4 regions of the Colwellia sp. E150_009 genome follow, and region 2 is predicted to be linked to each of the others. Evidence: predicted binding sites of a transcription regulator. Region 2 holds the regulator's gene; each other region holds the start of a gene.
The links. Region 2 encodes sigma-54, which starts transcription at its own class of promoters, with help from an activator protein. Its sites were predicted from a motif close to GTTGGCACGNNNNTNGNNT; they were not measured.
Positions count from the first base shown of each region.

Region 1: ACE1OF_RS03640 (ANTAR domain-containing response regulator) is a predicted target of sigma-54. The motif match lies at 2,165-2,183, and genes of this name have one in related genera.
Region 3: ACE1OF_RS17030 (DUF3192 domain-containing protein) is a predicted target of sigma-54. The motif match lies at 2,664-2,682, and genes of this name have one in related genera.
Region 4: flhA (flagellar biosynthesis protein FlhA) is a predicted target of sigma-54. The motif match lies at 4,301-4,319, and genes of this name have one in related genera.

Region 1 covers NZ_JBHFOM010000005.1:18,466-26,395, reverse strand. Annotated here, with positions in the region: gene ACE1OF_RS03645 (CmpA/NrtA family ABC transporter substrate-binding protein) at 1-1,098, opposite strand, end outside; gene ACE1OF_RS03640 (ANTAR domain-containing response regulator) at 1,435-2,106, opposite strand; gene pepN (aminopeptidase N) at 2,423-5,134, shown strand; gene ACE1OF_RS03630 (hypothetical protein) at 5,222-5,611, shown strand; gene ACE1OF_RS03625 (bifunctional aconitate hydratase 2/2-methylisocitrate dehydratase) at 5,731-7,930, opposite strand, start outside.
Region 2 covers NZ_JBHFOM010000001.1:125,633-133,562, forward strand. Annotated here, with positions in the region: gene mgtE (magnesium transporter) at 173-1,531, opposite strand; gene ACE1OF_RS00590 (HPr family phosphocarrier protein) at 1,681-1,980, opposite strand; gene rapZ (RNase adapter RapZ) at 1,987-2,841, opposite strand; gene ptsN (PTS IIA-like nitrogen regulatory protein PtsN) at 2,922-3,374, opposite strand; gene hpf (ribosome hibernation promoting factor) at 3,394-3,681, opposite strand; gene ACE1OF_RS00610 (RNA polymerase factor sigma-54) at 3,724-5,247, opposite strand; gene lptB (LPS export ABC transporter ATP-binding protein) at 5,337-6,089, opposite strand; gene lptA (lipopolysaccharide transport periplasmic protein LptA) at 6,082-6,639, opposite strand; gene lptC (LPS export ABC transporter periplasmic protein LptC) at 6,644-7,294, opposite strand; gene kdsC (3-deoxy-manno-octulosonate-8-phosphatase KdsC) at 7,291-7,872, opposite strand; gene ACE1OF_RS00635 (KpsF/GutQ family sugar-phosphate isomerase) at 7,873-7,930, opposite strand, start outside.
Region 3 covers NZ_JBHFOM010000050.1:2,174-10,103, forward strand. Annotated here, with positions in the region: gene ACE1OF_RS17020 (SpoVR family protein) at 1-1,183, shown strand, start outside; gene fadR (fatty acid metabolism transcriptional regulator FadR) at 1,279-1,992, opposite strand; gene ACE1OF_RS17030 (DUF3192 domain-containing protein) at 2,225-2,608, opposite strand; gene ACE1OF_RS17035 (hypothetical protein) at 2,802-3,128, shown strand; gene syd (SecY-interacting protein) at 3,131-3,709, opposite strand; gene queF (NADPH-dependent 7-cyano-7-deazaguanine reductase QueF) at 3,769-4,629, shown strand; gene ACE1OF_RS17050 (M61 family metallopeptidase) at 4,707-6,551, opposite strand; gene ACE1OF_RS17055 (diguanylate cyclase domain-containing protein) at 6,782-7,930, shown strand, end outside.
Region 4 covers NZ_JBHFOM010000005.1:144,426-152,355, reverse strand. Annotated here, with positions in the region: gene ACE1OF_RS04190 (MinD/ParA family ATP-binding protein) at 1-368, opposite strand, end outside; gene flhF (flagellar biosynthesis protein FlhF) at 448-2,046, opposite strand; gene flhA (flagellar biosynthesis protein FlhA) at 2,150-4,252, opposite strand; gene ACE1OF_RS04175 (flagellar motor protein MotB) at 4,548-5,489, opposite strand; gene pomA (flagellar motor protein PomA) at 5,516-6,283, opposite strand; gene xseB (exodeoxyribonuclease VII small subunit) at 6,545-6,811, shown strand; gene ispA ((2E,6E)-farnesyl diphosphate synthase) at 6,808-7,698, shown strand; gene dxs (1-deoxy-D-xylulose-5-phosphate synthase) at 7,754-7,930, shown strand, end outside.

The sequences.
Region 1 (7,930 bases), on a different contig from region 2:
CCAAATAGCATCAGAGTAATACGGGTATGTTGCGTTATATCTAAAAAACACATTGAAGTCCGGTACAGCACGTTTATCACCTTTTTCATATTCAAAAGTACCTGTCATTGAATTAGCAATAACATCATAATCTGCACCTACGTAGTTTGATTGCGAAAGAATTTTTACAGCAGCAGGACGGTTTGCATTATTGTTTTCATCTAACCATTTGGCAGCTCGTATTAATGCACGTGTTAAACGAATAGTGGTGTTTGGGTATTTTTCGGCAAACTTCGCGGTTATGCCAAAAACTTTCTCTGGGTTATCTTTCCAAATTTCATAGTCGGTAACTACTGGCACGCCTATATTTTTAAATACCGCTTGTTGGTTCCATGGTTCTCCAACACAGTAACCATGAATTGTTCCTGCCTCCATCGTTGATGGCATTTGTGGTGGAGGGGTTACTGATAACAATGCTTGTGCATCAATTTGTCCTGACGTATCACCTTTGTGAGGCGCATAATAACCAGGATGTATACCGCCTGCTGCCAACCAATACCGTAACTCATAGTTATGAGTGGAAACAGGAAATACCATACCCATTTTAAATGGCTTTCCAGCTGATTTTAATGCTTCAATAACAGGTTTTAACGTATCTGCTTTAATAGGGTGGACAGGCCTGCCATCAGCCATTTTAGGAATACCTGGCTTCATTTTCTCCCAAATATCATTGGATACCGTAATAGCATTCCCATTTAAATCCATGGAAAATGGCGTAATGATATCTGCTTGAGTACCATATCCCAAGGTTGCGGCGATGGGTTGACCAGCAAGCATATGTGCGCCATCTAATGAGCCATCAATAACACCATTTAAGAGGACTTTCCAGTTCGCTTGCGCTTCGATAGTGACATATAACCCCTCATCTTCGAAATATCCATTTTCATAAGCGATGGCAATAGGAGCCATATCAGTTAGTTTAATAAAGCCAAATTTCAGCTCATCTTTTTCAGGTTCTCCTAATTCCTCACTAAACACTGTACTAGCCACCAAAAATGAGATGACAGTACAAAGTGAAACGCTTATCAAAGTAGAGGTTATTAATTTGATCCAATTCATTATATGTTCCTTGCGGTATAAATAAAAATTTAAAGATTAAAATAAAAAACGCTCATCAATACTCAACTTATGTAAGTTGAGTATTGATGAGCGCCATTGCTCAACAGATGAAAAATTTAGTTTCTCATCTTTTACAACGCCATTGTTGTAAGTTCAATTTTCAATTTTTATCGCCATTGATAAAAATGTTTTAAGTAAACTATTACCAGTTTATAACTACAAATAAAGCACAAAACACGCCAAAATATAACCCATTGTTTATTATGATAAAAAACCCACCAACATCTATTTAGCCCCTATTAATTGCACAAAAATAATGAACTGCACCACATATGTTCAAATTGTTTTGGTTATATTAGGTGCAGAAAGCAGAGAGCAAACATCAATAATATTCTTGGCGACCATAGCCAAAGTACTTCCTTGATTCATCGCCATTTTTCGTAACGCTTCATACGACTCTTTCTCAGTTAATTGTTTTTGTTCCATTAATAAACCTTTGGCTCGTTCAATTAATTTTCTACTTTCTAGCTGAGTCTTTGCCTGTTTAAGCTCATTTTTTAATGACTCTACGGCTTTAAAACGTTCGTTAGCAACAGAAATAATACTTTTAATTCGTTGAGGATGTATTTCACTCACAATATAAGCGCTTACTCCCGACTTGATGGCTTTTTTAATCACATTAGGAGAGTCATTTTCTGCGAAAATGATAATAGGCAAAGGTAATAATTGATTTACCTCAGACAAAGATCTCAGTATGGAATTACTGGGTAAATCAGTGGCTAATATTAGAATATTAGGGTTATATAGCTCAATTTGCTCGATAATATTATCATTTTGATAGCTGTGTTGAATGACCTGATAACCAAAGTCAACTAACGACCTAGTTAACAATGACTTTTGGTCAACACCTTTTTCAACAAGTAAGATACTTAATTGCTCGTTCAGCGAGCTATTTAATTGATATTTTGTTGTATTACTCTTTCTAACACTTTTTGTAAATATGCTCATATTTTATCAACTTAACGGTTACTTATTTTCCAAAATTCATTTTTCATAAATCATTAGAATACAAAATTCAAGCCAAAGAATTAAAACAATTAATATCAATAAGTTAGACTTAAAGCTCACTTGTTTATAATTTTTTTGCACCAATATTACTACTTAATAAGCCCCTCTTCTCTCCAAATCAGAGCATTATTGCATTGTGCTTACTTCTTTACGCTCAAGCCTTTAGCATTTAAATGTCAATAGGCGTGCTCTTTTCCCTAAAGGCGTTCTGATTTATAATTCATTAAAATTTACAAAGCTCATATTGAGACTACTCTTGAAAAATTTACGTAAAAACTTAACTCTGCAAATAATTACAATAATAATATCGGTATCATTATTAAGTGGTTGCCAATCATCAATAAATGAAGCAAATAACAGTAATAATCAAACATCTGCACTAACATCAACGCCTTTATCTCCTAGAGTAGAAAACCAATACCTAAGTCAAACGCGAGCATTTAAACGTTCTGAACGTGTGTCTAACGTAAATTATCAATTGAGCTTCAACTTAACAGGCCAAGAAAATTTTACGGCAACATCTACTATTAATTTTAATTTATCAGATAATAAAACACCTTTGACAGTCGATTTAAATAAGGCAGAAATAACAAATTTAATCATTAATGGTAAAACAGTAACTGAACCAAACCTCAACCAAAACTATAACGGCTGGTTTATTACTTTACCTGCTCAGCAGCTAAAGCAAGGTTCTAATAAAGTTTCGGTTAGTTTTACACGTAAACACAACACTAATGGCGAAGGTTTACATCGTTTTAAAGATCCAGTTGATGGCAAAGTGTATCTTTATTCCCATTTTGAACCTGCTGCTGCGCAACAAATGTTTGCCCTATTTGACCAACCTGATCTTAAAGCGACTTATGAGCTAACAGTGTCTGCACCAAAAGATTGGACCGTATTTTCAGCAACCAGAGAAACCAAAACAACACCACAAGGCGAATTTACCCTTTGGCAGTTTCCAAAAACCTTAATCTTGAGTCCTTATAATTTCTCTATGCATGCTGGTCCGTACACAATGTGGCAAGACAATAGCGGCAAATATCCACTGCGTTTATTTGCCCGTCAATCTGTTGCAGATCAAATCACACCAGAACACTGGTTTACCTATACCAAACAAGGCTTTGAGTTTTTTGATGAATATTTTGGAATCAACTATCCCTTTAAGAAATATGATCAAGTATTAGTACCTGATTTTTTATATGGTGCAATGGAGAATTCTGCTGCGGTTACTTTCGCTGAAAAAAGTTTTTTAACCAACGGCGAAATGAGCCAAAGCCGCCGTCAAAGGCTTGCCAGTGTTATAATGCATGAAATGGCACACCAATGGTTTGGTAATTTAGCCACCATGAAGTGGTGGAATGGTTTATGGTTAAATGAAAGTTTTGCAGCATTTATGGCAACCCTTGCCACAAGTGAAGCAACTGAGTTTAACAACGCTTGGCGTAGTTTTTATGCTGGTGGTAAACAAGCCGCCTATAGTGCTGATCAACAAGTCACAACGCATCCAATTGAAGTTCCCGTACCATCAACAGCAAATGCCTTTGATAATATTGATGCAATAACTTATTCCAAAGGCGCTTCGGTACTAAACCAATTGCGTCACTTATTAGGTGAAAAAATCTTCCAGCAAGGTATTCATAACTACTTAAAAGACAACGCCTATAAAAATGCTATTCTCGATGATTTTATCAACAGTTTAGCTAAAACGAGTGGTAAAGATTTAAGCCAATGGCAACAAGACTGGTTATATCAAGCTGGTGTAAATACTATCGAAGCTAACTATCAATGTGAACAAGGTATAATAACTTCATTTGAACTATTACAGTCAGCTGATGACAACCAACCAACATTACGTGAACAAAAAATACAATTAGCACTTTTTAATGCCACTCACCCTGGTTTTAAATTAACCAATAAAATGGCCGTAATCTATAATGGTTCAAACACACCAGTGCATGAGTTAATTGGCGCTGCTTGTCCTGATTTAGTTTACCCTAATTACCAAGATTGGGCGTTTGTTAAAGTTAATTTAGATAAACGATCGTTTGCCACCACCCAAAAAGCGTTAGCACAAATTGAAAACCCTTTACTACGTTCAATGCTTTGGCAAAGCTTATGGGATAGTGTTCTTGATGGAAAACTACCTTTAAATAAATATTTATCCGTAGCATTAGCCAACGTTCCTCTTGAGCAAGATTACACCACCTTAGGGCAAGTGCTTGATCAGTTAACCGCTGCTAACGCTTATTTAAATAAGGGGTTAGGCAGCCAAAATGATTATACAAAAGCTATTGCCTTACAATTAGAAGATATTACGTGGCAAAGTACGTTAGCTAACAGCGACAATAAAAACAAGCAACGTCGTTGGTTTACTAGTTATGTAGCCCTTGCCCACTCGCCTGAGGCATTAGATAACTTATATAAATTACTCACCGCACAACATTCTTTAGAAAACTTATCAATTAACCAAGATGTTCGTTGGGATATTATTGCACAGCTTAGTCGCTTTCAACATGCAAATGCGGTTGAGTTAATCAACCATGAATTAACACTTGATCATTCTGATACGGGTGAAAAAGCAGCTATTTATGCCCGTGTTATTGCCCCTGAATCACAGATAAAATCTGAATGGCTAGCAAAAATTCAACAAAAAAATAGCGAACTTCCTTTTTCTAAATTACGTACTGCAATGACAGCACTTTACCCAAGCGAACAAAATAAACTGAATGAACAAAGCGCCGAACAACGCATAAGCAGTTTAGCAACTATAGATCAAAACAATGGCCCTGTTTTTATGCGCAGCTATAGTAATTTGATTCCTGCAACCTGCAGTGAAGTCAGTGTGGCTAGATTAGAAAAAGCACTCGCTGAATTAACGAGTTTATCCGCTAGCACCCAACGTAACTTACTGATAAAACATCAAGAGGATAAACGCTGTTTGATGATTAAGAATAACTTATCACGCTAACTAGCACGCATAAAGACTAGAACGCGTTATACTTAAAGACTGAACAAGTTACTTGTTCAGTCTTTTTTTATATCAATAGGAATGCTGATGAAAAAAACACCTTTACTTTTCATATTCTTCATAACTTCTCTAAATATTACCGCATGTGCGAGTTCAACAATTAAGCAAACGGATAGTATTGATGTTGCTCGATGGGATTTTGATCACCAAATTCAATTCAGACAAACTGAATTAGCAAAAAACAACTACCAGCTTGAAATAATTCCTAATAACAAAGTAAACTTCACCCGTATGTCAGCTTTCTTATTACGCCAATCCTACCTACTTTGTCGCCAATACCCTTATGAATTAAAGATATTACAAGGTATTGAAGGTTTTGATGATAAACGGGCAATGCCAAACTATATATTTCCTTCTCTCGTGGCTAAAGTTGAATGTAAAGCCATACCAAACGGAAAGACAAGTAAAATTAATTAAACGTAGTTATTCATAAATATAAAAAAGGTTACTTATGTTAAATAAGTAACCTTTTTAGAGTGAAGCTTTCAACCTGCTAAATACAAATTTATTTATGCAAAACAGATACTTTGCTTAACCTATACCACTTTAATTGGTACCGCTTGACCTGCAAACTTAGTACTCATTTCTTGCGTAGGTGGAGTGAATTTAGTTAAGTCAATACCTTCTACTGCACTTTTGTACTCTTCAAGAGTCGGGAAGCGACCAAGTACTGTTGAAAGCACAACTAACGGTGTAGAACCTAGTAGTGACTCACCTTTTTTCTCAGCAGTATCAGCAACAACACGCCCTTGGAATAAACGTGTTGACGTGGCGATAACCGTATCACCAGGTTCAGCTTTTTCTTGGTTACCCATACATAAGTTACAACCTGGACGTTCTAAATACATAATGTTTTCATATTTAGTACGGGCTGCATCTTTTGGATGAGCATCATCAAATTCAAAACCAGAGTACTTCTTAAGAATATCCCAGTCACCTTCTGCTTTAAGTTCATCTACAATATTATAAGTTGGTGGTGCAATGACTAATGGTGCTTTAAATGACACGCTACCATTTTGTTTTTCAATATTACGTAACATTTGTGCGATAATTTGCATATCACCTTTATGAACCATACAAGAGCCAACAAAGCCTAAATCTACTGTTTTACCACCGTAGTATGAAACAGGGCGAATAACGTCATGAGTATAACGCTTAGATACGTCTTCATTATTTACATCAGGATCCGCTATCATTGGTTCATCAATTACATCTAAATCAACAACCACTTCTGCATAGTATTTAGCAGCATCATCAGGTGCTAATGCTGGTTCAGCGCCTGACTTAACTTCTTCGATGCGTTTGTCAGCTAACGCAATTAAACCAGCAAGAGTTTTGGCTTTGTTTTCCATACCCTTATTGATCATAATTTGGATACGGCTTTTCGCAAGCTCAATTGATTTAATTAATGTTTCATCATTAGAAATACAAATAGACGCTTTAGCCTTCATTTCTGCAGACCAATCTGTAAAGGTAAACGCTTGGTCTGCTAATAAAGTACCAATGTGCACTTCAATAACGCGACCTTGGAATACATTCTCTCCGCCAAATTGCTTAAGCATTTGCGCTTGAGTTGCGTGAACAACATCACGAAAATCCATGTGCTCTTGCATGTTACCTTTAAAGGTTACTTTAACTGACTCAGGAATTGGCATGGCAGATTCGCCCGTCGCTAGTGCGATTGCAACTGTACCAGAATCGGCACCAAATGCGACACCTTTAGACATACGCGTATGAGAGTCACCACCAATAATAATAGCACGATCATCCACAGTAATGTCATTCAATACCTTGTGAATAACATCAGTCATTGCAGGATAAACGCCTTTTGGATCACGTGCAGTAATTAAACCAAAAGCATTCATGAAGCTCATTAACTTAGGAATGTTTGCTTTCGCTTTACTATCCCATACTGATGCAGTATGACAGCCTGATTGGTATGCACCATCAACCAATGGAGAAATGGTAGAAGCAGCCATCGCTTCTAATTCCTGACAAGTCATAGGGCCAGTAGTATCTTGAGAACCAACAATGTTTACTTTAACGCGAACATTAGAACCTGCATGTAAAGCAGTTTCAGATGCCACACCAACAGCATTACGGTTGAATATTTTCTCAACTGCTGTTAAACCTTGACCTTCGTGAGATATTTCTTTAGAAGACGCATAAACCTGAGGTGCTTCAACACCTAGCGTTTCTGCTGCAAGCGTTTGTAGTTTCTTACCGAATGTAACAGCGTAAGAACCACCAGCTTTCATAAACTCTACTTTTTGAGGAGTAAAAGCAGACGATACATCAGCGACTTCTTTATCACCATTAAATAATTTCTTCGCTTTGGTATCAATAGTTAATACTGTGCCTGTAGCAACAGAATATGCTTCTTCTAATATTGCATCACCATTCTCATCTACAACGGTATTACCGTTTACATCAATTTTCTTAACCCAATTTTTAAGGTCAAGACCAATACCACCAGTTACATCAACAGTGGTCAAGAAAATGGGAGCAATGCCATTAGTACCTGCAACAACAGGTGCTATATTAATAAATGGAACATACGGGCTTGCTTGTTTACCAGCCCAAAGTGCAACATTATTCACACCAGACATACGTGAAGAACCAACCCCCATAGTACCTTTCTCCGCAATAAGCATTACTTTGGCATTAGGGTTTTTAGCTTTTAATTCTTGGATCTCATCTTGAGCTTCAGGAGATATCATGCATTTACCATGTAAC
Region 2 (7,930 bases):
TTAGTTTAAGAAACAAACTTCTAAAAATTGACAACATCCTTGCCTATTACGACAACCGTAAATTATGAGTAGCAAAACTTTGCTCTAACTAGAAAACATAGTAGATATTTAAATAAATTCAAATTTTATTTATTGAAGCGCTATTTGATTAGGGTATTGCTTTATACTATGGCTAGGTAAGTAAGAGTGTTGCTGTGCCTAAAAAAGCAAATATTCCTACCACGTCAGTGACGGTTGTAATAATAACACTGCCAGCAAGGGCAGGATCAATATTAAGTCGTTTTAACAATAATGGAATAAGAACGCCCGATAAACCTGCGGCTGTCATGTTCATTAACATGGCAAAAGCTATTACCGCGCCTAACATCAAGTCTTGTTTCCAAACAGAAACAACTGTGGCAATTAATAGCGCCCAAATAACACCATTTAAAAAGCCTATTGCCACTTCTTTGTTTAATAGTGCTCTGGCATTACGATTACCCACATGACCTAATGCCATACCACGAATAACTAAGGTTAAGGTTTGATTACCTGCAACGCCGCCCATACTGGGTACCAAAGAGTTAAGTACAGCTAAAATAGCCAGTTGTTGAAAAATGCCTTCAAACATACTGGTAACGGCAACGGCGAGTAAGGCTGTAATTAAGTTTACGCCTAACCATAAAGAACGCTGCTTTGTACTTTTTATAACAGGGGCAAATGTATCAGCTTCATCATCTAAACCCGCCATACTCATCATACTATGTTCGGCATCTTCACGAATTATATCAATAACATCATCGATTGTGATACGACCCAGTAAATGTCCTTCTTGGTCGATGACAGGAGCAGAAAACCAATCATGTTTTTCAAACAATTGAGCCACTTCTTGTTCTTCCATACTCGCTTGTACAGCTTCAATTTCGGAATCTATTAGGCTTGAAATAATAACTTCTGGCTTAGCCGTTACAATAGCGGCCAGTGAAACGGCACCAATAAAGCGATTATTTCTGTCTACCACATAAAAAGAGTCGGTTGCTTCTGGCAGTTGTCCTTTCAGTCTTAAATAACGTAATACCACGTCAACACTTACGTCTGGACGTAAGGTAATGGTATCGGTATTCATTATACCGCCAGCAGTATCTTCGTCATAAGAGAGGGCGGTTTCTACTCGACTCCTGTCTTGGGAGTCCATTGAGTTAAGTACTTCTTGATATACTCTGTCAGGTAAAGTACGTAATACTTCGGCTAAATCATCAACATCCATGCCTTCTGCAACAGCAGCAAGCTTCTCAGGGCGCATGCTTTGTAATATGCCTTTACGTACCTCTTCGTTGAGTTCTTCAAGCACTTCGCCATGGTGTTCAACATCAATGAGTTGCCATAAAACAGGACGACTTTTAGCTGGAGAAGATTCAAGAAAAAGTGCTAAATCATAAGCGGTCATGTCTTGTAGTAATCTGCGAACATAAACAAACATGCCACTATCAAGTGCTTCATTAACTTGATGTAGTCGTTGTTGAATAGTTTCTTGTTCTATTATGTCAGGCATAGAGATTACTTGGATGTTAGAGTGACGATCTATACTAATGTTATTAAATGCTTATTACAGGTCTATTAATACCAATTAATATTTATAATTACTAATAAGTTTATCGTAAGTTTGTATTTCTTGCAGCAATTTTACGTCGTTGCTGTAAATTATTCCTCTTCGTCAAACTTATCCCCAATAAGCTGTCCTATTGCGGCTAAAGCCTCTGGTGCATCAGTACCTTGGGCGGTTACTTTTACTGTTTTACCTTGTGCTCCAGCAAGCAACATAATCGCCATGATGCTACTTGCGTCGGCTTCTTTTTCTTCAAGAGATAATGTGATTTCTGCTGAAAATTTTTGACAAAGTTGTGCCAATTTACTCGCGGCTCGTGCATGTAAGCCAAGTTTGTTAATGATGGTTAATTCTTTACTGACTATAATATTGTTATGAGTTGGCTTGGAGGGCATGGTGATTTACTCTTTAGTTTTTTTAATATCTCTATGGTGAGTTTGCACATCTTTCTTCTCTTTGCGAAAGTTACTGGATAATAATTCTGCAATATAAACTGAGCGATGTTTACCACCAGTGCAACCAATGGCTATGGTAAGGTAGCTTCTATTATTGCGTTCTAAATGGGGTAGCCAAGTCATCATGAAACTATTAATTTGCCATACAAATTTTGTCACAATGGGTTGGCTGGCAAGAAAGTCTTTTATTGGTTGCTCTAAACCTGTGTAGGCTTTTAATTCTTTTTCCCAGTGCGGGTTAGGTAAAAAACGCGCATCAAAAACATAGTCAGCATCAGCAGGAATTCCATGTTTAAAACCAAAAGATTCAAAGACTAATACCATTGAACCTGTTTTTTTACCAAGAATGCGTTCGCGTACTAAATCGGCTAATTGATGTGGACTTAATTGAGTTGTATTAATATACAGGTCAGCATTAGTAGAAATAGGGGTTAGTAGTTTTTTTTCCAACGCGATAGCTTGATCTAATGGAATATTTTTTTTAATAAGTGGATGCAGGCGTCTAGTTTCACTGAAACGTCGAATAAGATCATTATCATCAGCATCTAAAAATAAGGTAGTAATATCAATCGCATTTGGCAGATATTCGATAACTTCTAAAATATCATTAGGATCATTTGGTAGGTTTCGAACATCTAAGCTTACAGCAACATTTTCATAATCGTGAATAACAGTATGAGTTAATGCGGGTAATAAGTTTACAGGAATATTATCAACGCAATAATACCCTAAATCTTCTAGCACCCTTAACGCAACTGATTTCCCAGAGCCAGAACGTCCACTAACAATAATAAGTTTCATAAGTTAAGCCTCGACTTACGGGTACAAAGTTTCGTGAAACGAGTGACTCTCAACACGCAATTTTCTATATCATTGCAACTTTAAGTTGCTTGTTGAATAAGATTAAACATTTCTTGTTGATTTGTGCATTTTCGTACTTGTTTGGCTGTTTTACGATTACTAAACAGCTTGGCTATACTCTGTAATGTATCTAAGTGTTCTTGTGTACTATTTTCAGGCACAAATAAACAGATGAATATATCAACAGGTTTGTTGTCTATTGCGTCAAAATCTATGGCTTGCTGAGTTGTTAAAAATACGGCGATAGCTTTATCTGTATTATTTAATCTACCATGAGGAATTGCAATACCATTGCCAATACCTGTACTACCCATTTTTTCACGGTTGAGTAAACTATCCAGTAGGTCGGTTGGACTAGCGGTTCCTAATTGCTTAGCGGCAAGAAGGCAAATTTGTTCAAGTAGGCGTTTTTTACTTTGTACTGGTACTGCACATTGCGTGCAGTCCAGTGTTAATATGTCTTGTAGTGTCATAATTTTTTATATTATTGCGCTAATGTTGCGATATTTTGCCTTTATATTTAAGCACTTGGCGATCTAATTTATCAATTAAAGTATCTATTGATGTATACATGTCAGTATTGACTGCTGAAGCATGAATTTCATTGCCTTTTAAGTGCACCGTTGCTTCCGCTTTTTGATCTAACTTTTCTACTGTCAGTACCACATGCACATTCGTGATGTGATCAAAATGTCGTTCTAATTTATCAAATTTAGTATTAACGTATTCTCTTAATGATGAAGTTAGGTCTACATGGTGGCCAGTAAGGTTAATTTGCATAAGTTCGATCCTTATTATCTTAATTGAGCTAGTATATAGCTATTATAGTAAACTCTTACGTTGATTTGACGGGGGAATAGACAAAGATTCTCGATATTTGGCTATGGTTCGTCTCGCAACATTAATTCCCTGCTCGGCCAGTAAATCAGCCATTTTACTATCACTTAGCGGCTTAGCAGGTGTTTCCGCTAGAATGAGTTTTTTGATTAAAGAACGGATAGCGGTTGATGAACATTCACCGCCATTTTCTGTGCTAACGTGACTTGAGAAAAAGTATTTTAATTCAAAAATTCCCCTTGGGGTATGCATGTATTTTTGGGTAGTTACCCGTGAAATCGTAGACTCATGCATATCTACTGCTTCTGCTATATCATTCAATACCATGGGACGCATAGCTTCTTCGCCATGCTCAAAAAAGCCTTGTTGGCGTTGAACAATACAATTAGATACTTTTAATAGGGTGTCGTTACGTGATTCTAAGCTTTTAATAAACCATTTAGCTTCTTGTAGGTTGGCGCGAATAAATTGGCCATCACTGCTTGATGACTTGGTAGTTTTTGTCATAGCGGCATATTGTTGATTTACGGATAATTTAGGGGCGGTATCTGGGTTTAATTCTACCACCCAGCGACCATTTTTTTTCTCTACAGACACATCAGGTATTACATATTGATCATCATTTTTTGCAACAACATCACCAGGGCGCGGATTTAAACTTTGAATTAATCGCATCACTTCACGCAACTGATCTTCTTTAAGACGCGTTTTGCGCATGAGTTGTCTATAATCACGGTTACCAAGTAGATCAATATGCTCTTTAATGATTAACTTACTTTCGTTTAAATACGGAGTAGTTGGCTCAAATTGATTTAATTGAATCAGCAAACAATCAGCAATAGAGCGAGCGGCAACGCCGATAGGATCAAAAACATTGATACGCTTTAATACAGCTTCTACTTCGTCAAGTTCCAGTCCCTCTATACCAACACTTTCTAAAATGTCTTCACTTGACACTGTCATATAACCTGCGTCGTCTACCGCTTCAATAATGGCGATAGCGACAGCTCTATCGGTTTCTGAAAACGGGGTTAACTCCATTTGCCATAAAAGGTGATCTTGAATAGAGTCGGTTGTTTCACCTTGATAAGTATAATCTTCACTTGGGCTACTAATTGCGCCTGTATTTGATGTGCCCGCACTGTAACTTTCTTCCCATGTTGTGTCGATATTTAGCTCTTCAGGAATATCATTTTTTTCCATAGCTTCTGTTGTGCTGATTTCATCAATGGTTGCGGATGAATCTTCACTGCCATCAGTGGCAGTCTTTTCAGAAGTTTTTGCTGAAAAGGCTTCTTCAAGATTATCTGAATTATTATTTGAATCATTATCAGCGCTAGTATCGGATGCTTGTTGCTCATTCACTTCAAGAAGAGGATTACTTTCAAGCACTTCTTGAATTTCTTGCTGAAGTTCCAACGTTGATAACTGCAACAGCTTTATCGCTTGTTGCAGTTGTGGCGTCATGGTTAGTTGTTGTCCTATTCGGAGCTGCAGAGTTGGGCGCATCTACGTTTTCTAATTCCTATTAATAATTTTATTTATTTATTTAATTTTCATAATAATAAGCATAGCTTAAGTTTTTATGTCTGTGCTAACTATAGCGTGAATTGCTCACCAAGGTATACATCTCTTACCTTTTGATTTGCAAGAATTTGATTTGAATCACCTTCGGCAATAATTTCTCCGTGGCTAACAATATAAGCATGTTCACATACATCAAGTGTTTCACGCACGTTATGATCGGTAATTAATATACCAATTCCACGATTTTTAAGGTGAATAATAATTTTTTTTATATCGCCAACAGAAATAGGATCAACTCCAGCAAAGGGTTCGTCAAGTAAAATAAATTCAGGCTCTGCAGCTAGGGCTCTAGCAATTTCTACGCGTCTTCTCTCACCACCTGATAAGCTCATACCTAAGTTATCTTTAATATGACTAATATTAAACTCTTCTAACAGGTGTTCTAACTTAGCTTGCCTATCAAGCTCACTAAGGTTCTTCCTTGTTTGTAAAATAGCCATAATGTTATCGGTGACGGTAAGTTTTCTAAAAATAGAGGCTTCTTGTGGTAAATAACCAATGCCACGGCGTGCGCGTTCATGCATAGGGGCAAGTGTAACATCTTGATCATTTAGAATGATTTTACCATCGTCGTTGGGTACTAACCCAACAATCATATAAAAAGAAGTGGTTTTTCCTGCGCCATTAGGGCCTAGCAATCCTACAATTTGACCCGCTTTCACCGTTAAACTAACACTTTTTACTACTCTATTATGTTTATATGACTTCGATAACCCTTGGGCTATTAAGGTTGATTCTTTTGGTGTATTCTCAATACTATTCATTATTACTGTCATTGTTCTTTTTATTTTGCTGAGCTTTAATTTGAGCTGGTTGTAAAACAGTAGTGACGGAATCGTCATTTCTACTTATGGCTTCTAATTTTTCACTTAATGTATTGTAAGTGATTGTTTCACCGGTAACTTTGCTGCCAGCTTGTTTGACTTGTGCATTACCTGAAACAGTAATAATGTGCAGGTCAGGTTGATACTTTATTTCATTGGCTTGTAAGCTAATTAAGCTGCCGTCTTCTAATGCTTGCTGGAAAATAGCGGGATCACCTTTAGCCAGATAAGTATCTGATTTTTCTTTCGTATTACTGTCAATGCCACTATAAACTTGCACAATGTCTGCAACAATTGAAATGGTACCTTGGCTGATATTCACCTCATCCAAATAGCTTGCTATTTTATTTTTTAAATCGGCTGATTGACGTTTAGACTTTATTGTAATTTCTTGCGTGAGATCTTTTTTGGCTGCAAATAGAGGTGCTGATAAGCCGAAAACTAATGAGCCAAGTAATAAACTTTTGCTGAGTTTTTTAATAGTTATCAAGGGACTAACTATTACTTTTTTTATAAATGGTACGTACATGTTCAGTTAATGTCATCTGTTTGGTGTTTAAGTCAATTATCAAGCCAGATCCGTACATGGTGAAATCCTTTCCTTGGACCATGACGGTTTGATCTGAGCTGATAATGTTAGTATTTAAATCGAGTTCTAAATATTTACAATGTATTTCTTGTATCAAACTATTTTTATCTGTTGCGCTTAAGTGTACGCGATGATTTAAAATAACCCTATTGTTTTTATAAAGTGTTGCTTCTTTTGCGCTAATATTCCATGGCAAAGCTTTTTCTTCAGGTAAGGGCGTTGCTGAGTTTCTGTCTTCTAATTCATTATTGTTCAGCTCGTTGGAGTCAATTGATTTTGCCGAATTGTTGTGAGGATATAAAGTGTAATTAGGCAGTTCAAAGTGGGTTACTTCAAGCTTGGCATAGTGCTCCATACGATCTGCAACAATGACATGAGAAAGCTGTCCTGATTTAGTATATATGTCGGTTTTTAGTGCTTCAGCAATAAAATCAGGAGTGAGTTTACTTTCAATGTTTTCATCGGGCACTATTTTTGACTGTCGCCATTCAATAATACCGTAAGCCATCGCACCTAGCACTAAAAATAGAAAAGTTAAAAAAGTAGTGCGTGTCATATACTCGCGCCCGTTGCGTCATTAAGGGTGCCTTGGGCTTGCATTATTAAATCGCATACTTCGCGTACTGCACCGAAACCACCCTGAGTAAATGTGGTGTAATCTGCTTTTGTCGACACAGCAGGGTGTGCGTCAGATACAGAAACTCCCAAACCTACGTACATAATACAAGCTAAATCAGGTATGTCATCACCAATATAAGCTATTTCATCAGACGAAAGCTTAAGCTGCTCTGCCAGATGCTGAAGTGCGGGGAGTTTGTTTTCTTGCCCTTGTACTATGTGTTTTACATTTAAAGCAGTCATGCGATTAGCGACTATGGCAGAACGACGACCTGTGATAATAGCCACTTCTACACCGCTATTGCCAAGTGCTTTGATACCAAAGCCATCTTTGGTATGAAATGCTTTCAGTTCTTCACCGTCGTTACCCAAGTAAATTCGACCGTCAGAAAAAACACCATCAACATCACACACTAATAGTTTTATTTTTTTTGCGCGATCAAATACTTCTTTAGTGACATCACCATAAAGTGTTTTGGTGAGTAGGTTTAAATGAGTGTTTGTGTTCTTATTCACTTAAAGTACTCCTGATCTTAGCAAATCATGCATGTTCATAGCGCCGATAGGTGTATGG
Region 3 (7,930 bases), on a different contig from region 2:
AATGCAAGCCTTAGTCATGGCTCATGCTTGTTATGGACATAATTCGTTCTTTAAAGGCAACTATTTATTTCAATCTTGGACTGATGCAAGTTCAATTATTGATTATTTGCTTTTTGCTAAAAACTATATCGCAAAATGTGAAAATACATATGGAATCGATGAAGTTGAAGCTACACTCGATGCTTGCCATGCATTAATGAATCATGGCGTAGATCGCTATAAAAGACCACAGAAAATATCACTCGATGAAGAGTTAAAGCGCCAAACTGAACGTGAAGAATATTTACAATCACAAGTAAACACCTTGTGGCGCACTGTGCCAGATAAAAATAAAAAGGAAAAAAAATATAAATTTCCGTCTGAACCTCAAGAAAATATTCTTTACTTTATAGAAAAAAATGCACCACTTTTAAAACCTTGGCAACGAGAAATAGTGCGTATCGTTAGAAAAATTTCTCAATATTTTTATCCTCAAAAACAAACACAAGTGATGAATGAAGGTTGGGCTTGCTTTTGGCATTATACTATTTTGAATCACCTGTATGATGAAGGCTTAGTAACAGATAAGTTTATGTTAGAATTTTTACATAGTCATACCAATGTAGTCGCACAACAAGACTATAACAGCCCCTATTATTCTGGTATTAACCCATATGCATTGGGCTTCAATATGTTTATTGATATTAGACGTATATGTGAACACCCAACAGAAGAAGATAAAGCCTATTTTCCTGAAATTGCAGGGAGTAATTGGTTAGACACTTTACACTTTGCTATGAAAAACTTTAAGGATGAAAGTTTTATCAGTCAATATTTGTCACCTAAATTGATTCGTGATTTTAAGTTATTTCATATTCATGATGACGAAAAAAATAATTATGTTGAAATTGGAGCAATACACAATGAACAAGGTTATAAAAAAATAAGAGAAAAACTTGCTGAGCAATATAATCTAAGTAATTTAGAAGTGAATATACAAATTGTTAACGCCAATATTGAAGGGGATAGATCCCTAACCTTACGCTACATACCGCATAATAATATTCAATTAGGCGACTCTAAAACAGAAGTACTTAAACATTTACATTATTTATGGCAATTTAACGTTGAGATTGTTCAAGAAAATAATGAAGGTATAGACGAGATTATTGAGCGATGTGGTGATAAAGACACCACCACATAATTTAAAGTAATTTAGCATACAAAAAGGCGATGATTGCCGCCTTTATAAGTAAATCCGACGAACTTCATAGCGATGAACTATATAATAATAGTCGACTACTCTTCGGTGAGTTCTTTTAACACGTCTTCTTTTAATTCACCCCAAAGTTTACCTGATTCAATACCGTATTTACGTACTGCAAAAATCGAATCATCGAAACGATTTTCTTTTGCTAAATCAATAAGCTTCTGATAGTAAGTTCGCGAAATTTCGCGACCCGTTGGGTGAGCAAAGTATAAACTACCAATGCGAGAGTATAAGCCTCTGAAGCCATTTAAAATAAGTAAATAAATCGAATTTCCTGATGCCACTACTAATTCTTTATTTAAATTATAGTCAAATTCTGCAAAGGCATCACCATTGTCTTCAACCTCAGTATATGCGCTCAGCAATTCAATCGCTTTTTCTGGGTTGTTTTTAATTGCACCACGAATATAAATTGCACTAATATTTGTTCGTGCAGATAATAAATTATCAACCAAATCAGGTACACCTTCTTGATCAAGGTGTGCCAATGTTTCTAAAATGTTTAAACCTGATGTTTCCCAAAAATTATTTACTTTTGTAGGCTTACCATGCTTTATAGTTAGCCAACCATCACGTGCCAAACGTTGCAACACTTCTCTTAATGTTGTTCTAGTTACACCAATTAACTCTGATAACTCACGCTCTGCTGGTAAAATTGAACCAGGAGGAAAACCGCCATTCCAAATAGATTCTACAATGTACTGTTCGGCAAATCCGGCTGGACTTTGGGCTTTTATAACCATATGAGTTTAACTACCTAAAAACAAATTTATAAAACTGATTGTACCAGAACATTTTTTTGGTACAAGCGTAATGCCGAAGATGTAAATAACTTAAATCAAATGAATATAATTATTTGTGAGAATAAAAATTACGACAAAAAACAATAAAAAATGAATTAATACATAAGATTACTGTATTAATTCATTTTAAGAAGTGTTAAACAACAGGTCTGTTTTTTATAAAAATTAACGGTTAATTGGAAGAAAGTTTTTTATAATTACCGCCATTACCTGTTTGAGCTAATTCACCATCAACAAACTCTAGGTAAGTGCATTCATCTTTCGTTGTTAGCCCATCTTTATGCTTACGTTGGCTTCTGTAGTATAATACGCGAATTATTTGATCATTATATTTATAAGTTTCTGAAAAATCGGCCACTCCCAGTTTTTCTTGCATATCAACAAAACTTGCGCCAAGCTGTACTTGTGCTATTTTCTTACGATTTTCATAACTTCTATCACCGCTGTCTCGCATAAATGAGTGGTCGACTTCACCGTCTTTTACCGCAATAACACAGCCAGTTAATGTAGACGCTAAAGGTAATGCAACAAGAAGGGCCAAAAGTGATTTTTTCATGTTTACTCCAAATAAATAATAGTTAAAATTATAAATAATTTTTTCATTAGATGAAAAGCAAAAAACAAACCAAAATAAAATTTTTTATAACTAACTGATTTCATTATACAAACATAAATATTTTTATTTAACACCTGACATAAATAGTATCATTGGCTAAAATGTAGTTAATATAACGAATAGATTAATCAAAATGACAATAAATGATGAAATTACAATCTTAGCAAACCAAATTGCAAACAAAGGCAAAAAACCAACGGTTGCATCAATCAAAACAAAGCTAAAAACAAAAGTCCCTTTACCTGTCATTATTTCCGTATTAAAAACTTGGCAGCATGAACCTGGCTTTACCACTTTACCAACAGAAAAACCTATTGTTTTAGATAAAGAAAACAACTCATCATCAATTAATGAAGAATCGTTTGAGCGTATCTTACATGATGAATTAGCGGGCATAAAAGAAGAAATACACGAATTAAAAATACAGGTTCAAGCGTTAATAAATCAGCAAAAAAAGTAAAATTAATTCACTTTAGGCATAAGCATACTTATAAATTGAATTAATGACGATGCTAATTTTTTATGCGGTTCACAACCAACACGTTCAACCCACACTGAGCCAGAGTCATTATCAATTGAAATAATCATATCTTCTTCATCAGTTACTGCAAAAAAAACAGTTTCAGCTTGCTTTAACCTTTGTTTCATTAAAATGTGACCAATTAAATTTTCTTGCAGGCGTTGAAAGTCATCTTCATTCCAAGCAAACAATAAAGACAGGTCGCCTTCTTCACAACTTGCATCAAGTGTTTCACTAAACTGAGTAGTAAAGTAACTTTTAATATCGTCATGGAGCACAATTTCTAACGCTGATTCAACATTATCAAAATTTAACATTTGTTCTTTTTTGATAGTCGTTGGCCTCCAAAAAACATTACCTGAATCAGTTTTCTGTGGAAGTTCACAGGGCGAAGGCCAAGCTTCGTCATGTTCAATTACGGGCAGATGCTTGTGTTTCAGTTGATATTGTTCGATATATTGTGCGGAAAATTGTTGCAAAACATCCACTAAATTTGTCTTAGTTTGATTTGTTGATGTCATCTAATTCATAGATCCTTTAAAATAACTTATTAAAATTTTATTCAGCAAAAGAAAAAACGATGGCAATTGACCAAAACTCTAAAGAACTTACTGATTTGACACTTGGCAAAACTACTGAATATTGTAGTGAATATAACCCAAATTTATTACAAGCGGTACCACGAAGCTTAAATAGGAATGATTTATCTCTAACGGGGAACGCTTTACCTTTTATTGGTGAAGATGTTTGGTATGGTTATGAATTATCCTGGTTAAATAACCATGGTAAACCTGTTGTTGCCCTGGCTGAGTTTCGCTTTGCTTGTTCAAGCCCAAACTTAGTTGAGTCTAAATCTTTCAAACTGTATTTAAATAGCTTTAATCAAAGTAAATTTGATAGCTTTACCGCAGTTGAGGAAATACTCGTTAAGGACTTATCTGCTGTTGCAGGCATTAAAGCGCAAGTTACGTTATTTACTGTTGAGCAATGCCCTGCTCTATCAATCAAACCAACTGCAGAACAAACTACATGCATTGATGATGAAGATATTATTGTTGATAATTACCAGTATAGCGCTGAAATACTTAGCAATGCACAAAATAACTTAGCGACAACCATAGTAAATGAAAATTTAGTCAGTCATTTATTAAAGTCTAACTGTTTAATTACCAATCAACCCGACTGGGCAAGTGTGTATATTAGCTATAAAGGGCAAGCAATAGCCCATAATGTACTTTTACAGTATTTAATATCTTTTCGTCAACATAATGAATTTCATGAACAGTGTGTTGAACGAATATTCTGTGATCTGCAGCAATATTGCCAATTAGAAGAACTTACTGTTTTTGCCCGTTATACTCGCCGAGGCGGATTAGATATAAATCCGTTTAGGAGCACACACATACGTTGTGCTCCAAACGCCAGAACATTAAGACAATAAGCCCATGTTCAGCTTATAAACCCAAACCACCTCAAGGTGCTCATTTCAGGTGATTTGGGTATAAACAAATAATACGGTTATTCTGTTATAATTTCCGTATCATCAACAGGGAATTCAAGCCCGGTCCAATGTTTAAAAAAGGCCTTTTGTTCATCACTAGCCTCTAAAACAGGGACAACTTTTAATTTCCCTTTAGGTATTTTACCTAATTGTATTGTACTTGTGGCTAGCTCATCTCTACGGAAAAAAGTAACTCGGATTTCATCATCTGGCTTAAAGTTTTTTAACCTTGTACTTAAATCTTTATCAATGACACGTAAATCATTAATGGCGATAACAATATCATCTAACATAAGGCCCGCTTGCCAAGCTGGACTATTTTTTTCAATATGAGTTATTGCCAAACCATTACTAACCACTTTTGTTTTAATACCTATCCAAGCCTCTTGGTTTAAGTTATCTTTCTTGCCATAAGACATAGTCAAACCTGCTTTAGCTAACAAAACATTAAAATCAACATTAGCATAGCCATGAATATTTTCTTGCCACCACGTTTGATAGTCATCATCAGTTACCGTTTTTAATATGGTTAACAAGTCATTTTCATCAAATCCCTTCGGAATTTTATAGTCTTTATAAAGTATATTATGAACATCACGATAACTTTTTTCTAATGCTGTTTTTTCCATAATAGAGAAATCTAATAACCAAGAGACTAAAAAGCCTTCTGAATATATATTAACGCTGTGGTTGTTGTCATAATCCCCCCCCTCTTCTAACCATTTGTCAAAGCTTGCTTGTGCAATAGTTTGACTTTGTCTTCCTTGTTTATGAAGGTACCCCGTTATACGGGTTGCTAGGTTATCAAGAAACTCAGTGCTAGACATTAACTCGCCACGCAATAACAGTTGGTTTTGTAAATAACTCGTAGACCCCTCACTCAACCAAAGTAATGTTGAATAATTTTCATGCTGATAATCATAAGGAACTAACCCTTTAGGGCGATACTGTTTTACATTCCACGTATGCACAAATTCATGAGCTGCTGTTGAAAGAAAACGTAAGTAATCTTTTCGCTGTGAAAATTTAAAGCGAGATGTTTGAATAATTGTTGAATTTAAATGCTCTGTTGCACCACGTGCTCCACTCGTTGCATGCACCATAAAAACATAGCGTTTAAAAGGATAGTCATGCCAAATATGCTTACTTTGTTGTACTAATACTTTTAAATCAGCTACCATTTTAGCACTATCGTAATTACCCTTGCCCCAAATAACTAATTCATAATCACGGCCTTCAACACTAAATTGATGATGCTCATTGATACCTGTTTCAATGGGTGAATCAACTAACACATCGTAGTTTTGTGCAATAAATTGATGTTTTTTACGTGCTGAAAAAAATGAATTTTTACCCGTTTCAAGTCCAGACACACTACGCCATTTTTTAGGCACATGTAAATCAATAATATGCTTATCGTTTCTAAAGTCATCGTGGTACATCACCACTGTTGAAGCATCTAAAAAGGCATGACTATCATCAATATGACGTGTTCTTTGCCCAAGTTGATTAGCATATACTTGGTAACTGAGAGTAATTTTTTTATCTAATGTATTTTTCACTTGCCAGGTATCTTTATCTACCTTCAGCCATTCAAGCGTATTACCTTTACTATCAACAGCGGAGAACTCACGAATACCATTAGCAAGATTGATAATTTCATATCTACCTGTACGCCAAGTAGGTAAGTGAAAGTTAGCGTGGGCAGTATTAACTTTGTCAAATTCAATACTGACGTTGGCATAATGGTGTTGAGGATTGACAATAGAGATATCTACCATCACATTAGCTTTGATGTTTACCGCAGAAAACGTAAAAATTAACACTGAAAAGATTCGAAATAAAAGGGATATTTTTGCCATTGTCAACTAAACTTCCTTTAGGGTAATTAATAAGATTGTTATAGTTTAGCGAGTAAAACAACTTTAAGTAAGGAAAAAGCTTGTTCTAGTCAATATTTTCTCACATAAATATATTAATTATCACAATTGTATTGATTATACTCCTGATATTACTGTAAATTATCAGCCATGAGAATAAGTGTTATACAGCTTAATATAGATAGATGATAAGATAAGGATCACCTTGGAATATGAGTACTAAAACTGTTGCTGACAATCAGTCACAAGCATTACAAAGCAAACTTAATGCAGCAATAGCTTCTCGGGCATCGCTTGAAGAGGACTTCAAAAGCCAATCGAGTATGTTAATAGAATTTATTAATAAGCTATCTCAAGTTTCAAAAGGTATAGATATTAAGTTAGATAATCGCTTAGCTCAACTTCGCGGTTTATTAACAACATCAGCACCTGCAGCAGATATTGAATTAAAAATAAACGAAATATCAAAACTACTGCAAAAACATAGTATAGAAAATGCACAAAACCTGACACAGTTGCATCAACAATTTAATAATGCAGGCCACAATTTACAAAAAGTAAAGGGCTTATCTAATGATTTACGTCGGAAGTTACGCAAATTACTATCACAAAGCCAATCAACTAAAGAAAGTTTAACTCAATACACGCCATTGTTAAGCCAATTGCTAGAGTTTTATAATGTTGTGTTACAAGCAAAAGCTGAAACTTCAAATGATGATTCTTTCACAACAATTCCAAACATCGAAGCACCAAAAAACAACTCATCAGCTGTCAATAATGCGTTAATAAAACAAATATCAAATTGTTTAAACAAATTGCATTTATCAACTCAATATACCCAAGAATTACTCGCGATTCATAAAAAACTATTAAAAGACACATCAAGTGATGAGGTATTACAACATTTTATTGAAATATTTGATGTTATTGTTGCTGACTTACAAAGAGAGCGAAATAGCGCAACAAATTTTTTAAACTCATTAAATGAAACGTTAACAACGGTACAATGTGCTGTTACCAATACACTGTCTTCTTGTGAAAAAGCACAAAATACAAACAATAAAATCAATGTAAAACTACAAAAACAATTGTCAGATATGACGGATTCTGTAGAACAAGCCATATCAGCAGAACAAGTAAAAGCAGACATAAGCGATAAATTAGGCAGCATAAAAGCAACACTTGAAAAGAAAGCGCTATTTGAGCAACAAAACCAGCAGTTCCTATCTAATCAATTAAATGACATGGCTGAAAAAGTTAGAAAGCTTGAAGAACAAAGTCAAAAATTTGAAAAAAAACTTGCTGAACAACAACGTAAAAGTATGATTGATGCGTTAACAAAATTAAGTAATCGAGCCGCT
Region 4 (7,930 bases), on a different contig from region 2:
TCGCTAAAAGCACGTATCAACCCTGCATGTTCTGCATGGGTTAGATCAACCATAGATTGAGATCCAGAAGTCGCTGGAATAATTTTTATGTTACTAGGGCCAGTGATAATAATATCATCTAGTTCACATTCACCTGATAACACATGGGAAAGATTACGTTGTACTCGTAAGCCTAACATAACATCAACATTAGCTAACCCCAAATCGGCATCTAAGACTAATACTCGTTTACCTTGTTGACCAAGAGCAACAGCTGTGTTTAATGAGACGTTGGTTTTACCAACCCCTCCCTTGCCACCTGAAACTGCTACTACTTTAACTTTTTTTAAGTCCTGCATTTTTCTTAAGCCACTCGCTTGATCTGACATTTATTACTTCTTATATTTCTCTTATATTATTGCTAGTAGTTAATGCATAGTTCACTAAAATACGTCAATTTAAACGCTGCTATACAGCTACGGCTTGCGTTCTTGGCATCGGCCTAACTGTTCGTTGAGCATAAGTGACATTGTTCTTTGCTGCCATTTTATCGGCAAGCGTAACTAATTTTTCAACATTTGCAACTTTAATATCTTCTGGCACTCTCTGCCCATCCGTAAGATAACCTATTGGCAAGCCATTTTGAATTGAAGTTGTAATTATTTCACCAATACTTACGCTTTCATCAAGTTTAGTATAAATAGAACCCGACAACGGTACTTTTTTAAACCTATCTACATTTTCTTGCATAACCTGTTGCTGGCTGTTAGCTGCAAGCACTAAATAATTTCTTATTCTAACGCGAGTATTAGCTACTAGGTTAGCTAAATTTTCAGCTAAACGAATATCTCTTTGTCCCATACCTGCCGTATCGATTAGAATTAATTTCTTGTTAGAAAACTGTTCAAGTAATAAATCTAATGCTTGGCTGTCTTTTGCCAACTTTACTTGGCAACCAATAATTTTTCCATAGGTTGCAAGTTGTTCAAAACCCGCTATTCGGTATGTATCTGTTGAAATCAGTGCAACATGCTCATGACCATGTACTTGTGCAAAACGTGCGGCAAGTTTAGCAATAGTTGTTGTTTTTCCTACACCTGTAGGACCAACTAACGCAACAACACCACCACGATGAATAATATCGTTTTGAGTTGTATTAAGTTGCTCACCAATTAGCTTAGTTGCTTGCTGCCATGCTTCAGTGTCATTATATTGACTAGGTACATAACCCGCTATTTGATCGGCAATTTGGTCATTTAAACCTAAACCTAAAAGGCGATTAACTAAGACCGCTCTCTGTGGTTCTTTTTGGGCCATCTCTTGCCACATCAAGCCCGATACTTGATGCTCTAATAACTTTCTAATAGAGGCCATTTCTTGCTGCATTTTATCAAAATTTTCTTGGGTAGCATAGCCATTTTGATCTGCCTGTTGCCCCGTAGACTGCTTTGTTTGTATTTTGCTTGCCATATGCTCAGCTTCTAAAGAAATATGATTTTCATCTTGTCCATTACTTTGTGTATTAACGGCTTCTGGCGAAAGAATAGTACCGTCAGGCTTAGAGTGGCGTAATCGCTCGGTAAAGCTACGTAGTTGATCTTCAATATTTTCATCTTGGCTAGGTATTTGAGGTTCTGCCCCTAAATTAATATGTTCGGTGCTGATTGGTAATGTGTTATTAGTATTGTTTACTGCCTCATTTATTTTTGGTTGATGCTGAACCTGTCTATTCAATAATGCAGATAGGCTATCTACAGGCATTTGTGTGTTTGTTGCAGTATTTGATTTGGTCTCTGATGCCCCTACCTCAGTTGATAGTGGTGATGATTGAGTAAGACTAACCGTATCATTTGATACTTCACGACTATTCTGCTCATCTTGACTGTGCGTACTACTTGTATGAGAAGTTTCTTGCGGTGTTGGTTGATTATAATCAACCGCTGCCATTAACTCGACGCCTTCAGGAATTTTTTTATTAGACATAATAACTGCATCTACACCTAATTCTTCTTTTATTTGGGCTAATGCGCTACGCATATCTTTGCCTACAAAACGTCTTATTTTCACAGTGAACTCCTCATTTAGTGCAATTTTCAAGTGTCGACTTGTGAAATAACCGACCGAATTTCGGCAATTTCATTACTCGCACTATTTTTCTCGTTACTTTTATTTATTGTCCAATGGCACTAACAATTTTAATTTGCTTGTCATCAGGTATTTCTTGATAAGAAATAACCCTTAAACTTGGTATAGTGTATTTTACAAATTTAGCCAGCACTGATCGTAGAATTCCAGAAGTTAACAATATTGGTGTATCGCCTGCCAATTCCTGCTGTTGAGCCCCCTCTGTTAAAGATTTCTGCAACCGTTCTGCTAATCCAGGTTCAATACCTGCGCCATCATCTCCTGCCATTTGCATAGACTGGTGCAACATCTGTTCCAACTCAGGCGCCAAGGTTATGACAGGTACTTCATGGGCTGGGCCAACAAGATCTTGGATAATAAATTTTCGTAAGCTAATTCTCACTGCCGCCGTTAGTACTTCGGCATCTTGGCTCTTAGGCCCATACTCAACCAAGGTTTGAATAATCGAACGCATATCACGAACAGCCACACCTTCATTCATTAAACTTTGTAGTACCTTAACAACAGTACCCAACGAAAGTGTATCTGGAATAAAACCTTCAACAAGTTTAGGATACGTTTTCGCTAGCATATCCAACAAGTTTTGTACTTCTTCATGTCCTAACAATTGAGAAGCATTATTCGTTAATATTTGGCTTAAATGGGTTGCTAATACAGTTGCTGAGTCAACCACGGTATAACCTAATGTTTGTGCTTGCTCGCGTTGATTTTGGTTAATCCAAACCGCATCTAAACCAAAAGCCGGATCTTTTGTGACAACCCCTTCAAGTTTACCAAACACTTGTCCTGGGTTAATCGCTAATGCTTGATCATGACGTATTTCTGCTTTACCAATTGTGACACCCATTAAAGATATTTGATAACTATTAGGGTCTAAGTCTAAGTTGTCACGAATGTGTACTGGCGGCACTAAAAAGCCAAACTCTTGCGACAACTTCTTACGTACACCTTTGATTCTGCTAAGTAATTCTCCACCTTGCGCTTTATCAACTAAAGGAATCAAACGATAGCCAATTTCTAAACCAATAACATCTACATGATGCACATCATCCCAATTCAATTCCTTAACTTCTTCTTCTTTTTGCTGCGTTTGCACTTGCTCTTCTTCTGCTATTTTTTCTAGCTCAATTGCCTTGGTAATTTTATGTCTGCTACCTACATAAGCCATGGCACCAATACCGACTGCAAACAGTAAAAAAGCAAAATGAGGCATGCCTGGTATAACACCCATGACAAACATAACCCCAGCTGCAATATAAAGTGATTTTGCTTGCCCTAACTGGCTACTTACTTGATCTCCCATATCTTGAGAGGTATTTTGACGTGTAACAACAATGGCTGTGGCAACAGATAATAATAAACCTGGTATTTGCGCCACTAAACCGTCACCGATAGTAAGTAATGTATAAATTTCAACCGCACTATCAAAGCTAAGTTCGTGCTGTACCATGCCAATAACTAAGCCACCAATGATATTAATGAATAAAATCAAAATACCGGCAATCGCATCACCTTTAACAAATTTACTGGCACCATCCATAGAACCATAAAAATCAGCTTCACTTGTTACTTCAATACGGCGTTCTCTTGCTTGTTCAGCGTTAATAAACCCCGCATTTAAATCAGCATCTATTGCCATTTGTTTGCCAGGCATAGCATCTAGCGTGAAACGTGCTGTTACTTCAGCAATACGCCCTGCCCCTTTAGTAACTACAACAAAATTGATAATAATGAGAATCAAAAAAACCACTAAACCAACAGCATAGTTACCACCAATAACTACTGAGCCAAAAGCTTCAATCACTTTACCTGCCGCATCAGTGCCGTCATGACCTTCAAGTAAAACAACCCGGGTACTCGCTACGTTTAGTGCTAAGCGCAAAATAGTTGCGATAAGAATAACAGAAGGGAATGAACCAAACTCTAGTGGTTTCAGGGTATAAACCGTAATTAATAGCACTACTAATGATAAAGCGATATTGAAAGAAAAAAGTACATCAAGCAGCCACGCTGGCATTGGTAAAATAACCATACCTAAAGCAGCCATAACTAATAGCGGTGTACCAAGCCCCGATATTTGGGATAAGTTTTTCTTATTAATTTGATTAAAATAGGTGGTTAATTGCATTGGATACAGCTTGCTCTTAATGATAAATTTTTGACGCTAATTAAGAATTAGCAAAAGCTATACCAACTAGGAGGATTATTTTAAGGGCTGTGCCGCAGTATCTTTATGGCTATAAATGCTCTTATTGTTTTAACAAATAAAACAATAAGAGCATCATTTGTAATATTCACCTATGATACACAGCATGGCGAAGGTAATCTTTAGTTAAGTGAATCAACTCAATAGTTAAAAAATCAATTTGATATTTTAACTATCTTACAACATCAAAGCTAACTATCTTGTCGCTAACATTGCATTATTGTGTTATTTGAATTGGCTCACTTTCTTTCGCTTTACCTTGATTAATTGAAATCTCAACACGGCGGTTTCGTCGACGATTTAACGCATTAGTATTAGGTACTAGTGGTCGGGTGTCTGCATGTCCAGCCACAATTAAACGTGTTTGGTCAAAACCTGGCACTTTAATCATTTCATGTGCAATAGCAACGGCTCGCTTACTTGATAAATCCCAATTTGAATCAAATAACTCTGAATCAACGCCACGGTTATCTGTATTCCCTGAAATCATCACTTCGCCTGGCATAGTATTGAGTAACTCACCAATTTGTCTGATAATAGGTTTGAACTTAGGTTGTAAAAATGCAGATCCGGAAGGAAATGAACCATTTTCTCGAATTCTAATAATAATTTGCTGTCCTAATGACTCAACTTCAATGGCACCATCTAAAATTTGTTGTTCAAGCTGTTCAGCCACTTTTTTCACTAAATCATTCACTTGCTCTTGTGCTGCTTTTTCCATTTGCTCTTGCGCTTGTCGCAAAGCCTGTGCAGATAATGAGTCTTCGGTATTTTGTGCGTTACCGCCACGTTCTTCCCCACGCTGCTCTTGACGCCCACCAGCAGAAGTTTCTTCACCTGCTTGAAATTCCAACATTTGTTGGGTCATTTCCATGGTTTGTTGCTGTAACAGCTCGATAGGCGTTGGATCAGGTTTTCCGGGCCTAAATTCCTGCGCAATAATACTTGTGCCTTTGGGGATGTCTTTTACTTCTATTTTATTTTGTACACCAAACGCAAACTTCATAGAACCTGCTATTTGTTTAAACTTCATCACGTCCATTTCAGAAAAAGACAATAGCAAAACAAAGAAGCACATCAATAATGACATGAGATCAGCGAAAGTTCCCATCCAAGCAGGTAACCCTGGAGGTGGGCATTTGCATTCTTGTTCAGCCATACAACCTCCCGTAGATTAATTCAGCGCTACTCGTCATCAGCAGTTCCAGCTTTACGCTTACCTTCAGCTAAATAATTTTTCAGTAATCCTTCAATAACACGCGGGTTTTGGCCATCTTGTATGCCTAGTACCGCATCAAGCACTAATTCTTGATTCATTTTTTCTTCAGCCATGCGCAACTTTAATTTAGACGCTAGGGGAATAGCGATAACATTTGCTAAAAAAGCACCATAAAGCGTTGTTAACAAGGCAACTGCCATAGCGGGGCCAATAGATTTAGGATCATCCATGTTAGATAACATGGCAACTAATCCAATTAAGGTGCCTATCATGCCCATTGCAGGAGCAACATCAGCCAAAGCCATCATCATATTAGAGCCTGATTCATGCCGCTCAGTAGTGAGGTTTATATCTTTTTGTAACGTAGCTCGAACGACATCGGCATCATGACCATCAACGAGCATGTCGATACCTTTTTGCATAAAAGGATTAGTTATTTCAGCTTCTTCAAGTGCTAAAAATCCCCCTTTACGTGCTGCATCAGCCATGTCTACTGCTTTCTCAATTAAATCTTCAGGCTTTTCTAACTTAAACATAAATGCTTTAGCGACTATTTTACCAATTCCGAAGAATTGCCCTAAACTGTAATTGGATAAAACAATAAAAATAGACCCCCCAAAAACAATTAAAACGGACTGTGTATCCGCAAACATCATAATGTCGCCTGACAACACCATCGCCATCACGAGTAAACAAATGGCACCAAGGATACCAATTAAGGTTGCTAAATCCACAAAACTCTCCTAAAACTGCAAAACTCATAATGTACTAATAAAATAATAGTACATTATGAGAAAACTATTCGCCATTACTTATCGCGTTATATGTTTATTATCGTCCATATAGTCAATAACTTAATACCTGATTTAGAATAATATTAACTAAAATTAGCACCAAGCTACGTTGACCATTGCACATAGCTAATGGTAAGTTTGCGCCTAGCGTTTAAAGAGTCTAGTGTATAAGCAAGCTGTTGTTTAAAAAGAAGGTCAAAAATGGCGAAAAAGAAATTAGAAAATTTGAGTTTTGAAGAGTCTCTTAATGAGTTAGATAGTATTGTTCAAAGTTTAGAGCATGGCGACCTAGATTTAGAAGAGTCAATGGCATTATTTGAAAAAGGTTTAACCTTAAGTAAATTAAGTCAAAACAAACTTCAATCTGCGGAACAAAAAGTAAAAATACTGCTTGAGAAAAATGGTGAGCAGCAGCTTCAAGAATTCGATTTACCTGAAAATAGTATTTCTTCAGGTGAACGTTCGTGAGTATATTAACTAACCATGAGCTTTTACAGGAACGTATTAACCAATTTTTAGCACAGCAACTTGAGCAACTACCTATCAATGATAAAAGACTCCATCAAGCGATGAGTTACGGACTATTAATTGGTGGTAAACGCATTCGTCCTTATTTAGCCTATATAACAGGCGAAGCACTCGGTGTTAGCTTACATGATATTGACGGTATAGCTGCGGCTATAGAATGTATACATGCCTACTCGCTATTACATGATGACTTACCCGCCATGGACGATGATGATTTAAGACGTGGAAAACCAACTTGTCATAAAGCGTTTGATGAAGCCACTGCAATTCTTGCTGGTGATAGTTTACAAACGCTTGCATTTGATATTCTAGCCAACCATAATTTTTCTGAGGCAATAAAGTCTAAGCAGCTTAAATTAATTCAACAACTCGTTTCTGCCGCTGGTTACCAAGGCATGTGTGGTGGACAAGCGTTAGATTTAGCCGCAACAGATGAACAAATTAATTTAGAACAACTAGAAACCTTGCATTCATTGAAAACAGGCGCATTACTTGAGGCTTCAGTACTAATGGCTACTGAGTGTGCCCCACATATTTCAACACAAGAGAAGCAAGCATTTAAACAGTACGCCCAACTTATTGGATTAGCTTATCAAGTTCAAGATGATATTATTGATATAACATCAACCCAAGAGCAACTCGGAAAGCCCACTGGTTCTGATCTTGCCTCCAATAAAAGTACTTACCCTGCACTGCTTGGTTTACAAGGAGCACAACAAAAAGCTGAAAACTTATTTCAACAAGCACTTCAAGCTTTGGCGAGTTTGCCTTACAATACACAATCCTTAGCTGATTTTGCTACATTCATTGTTAAACGTAGCTATTAAATAAAAGTATTAAAATAATAAATCAGTTAACACATAATTTAACTATAGAAAAACTATGACAAATCTTGCTGACTACCCATTGCTTGCCCAAATTAATTCGCCTAAAGACTTGCGTAACATCCCACAAGATCAGTTGCCGCGAGTCAGTAATGAGTTACGCAGGTTTTTATTAAATTCAGTCAGTAAGAGTAGTGGTCACTTTGCTTCGGGCCTTGGTACTATAGAGCTAACC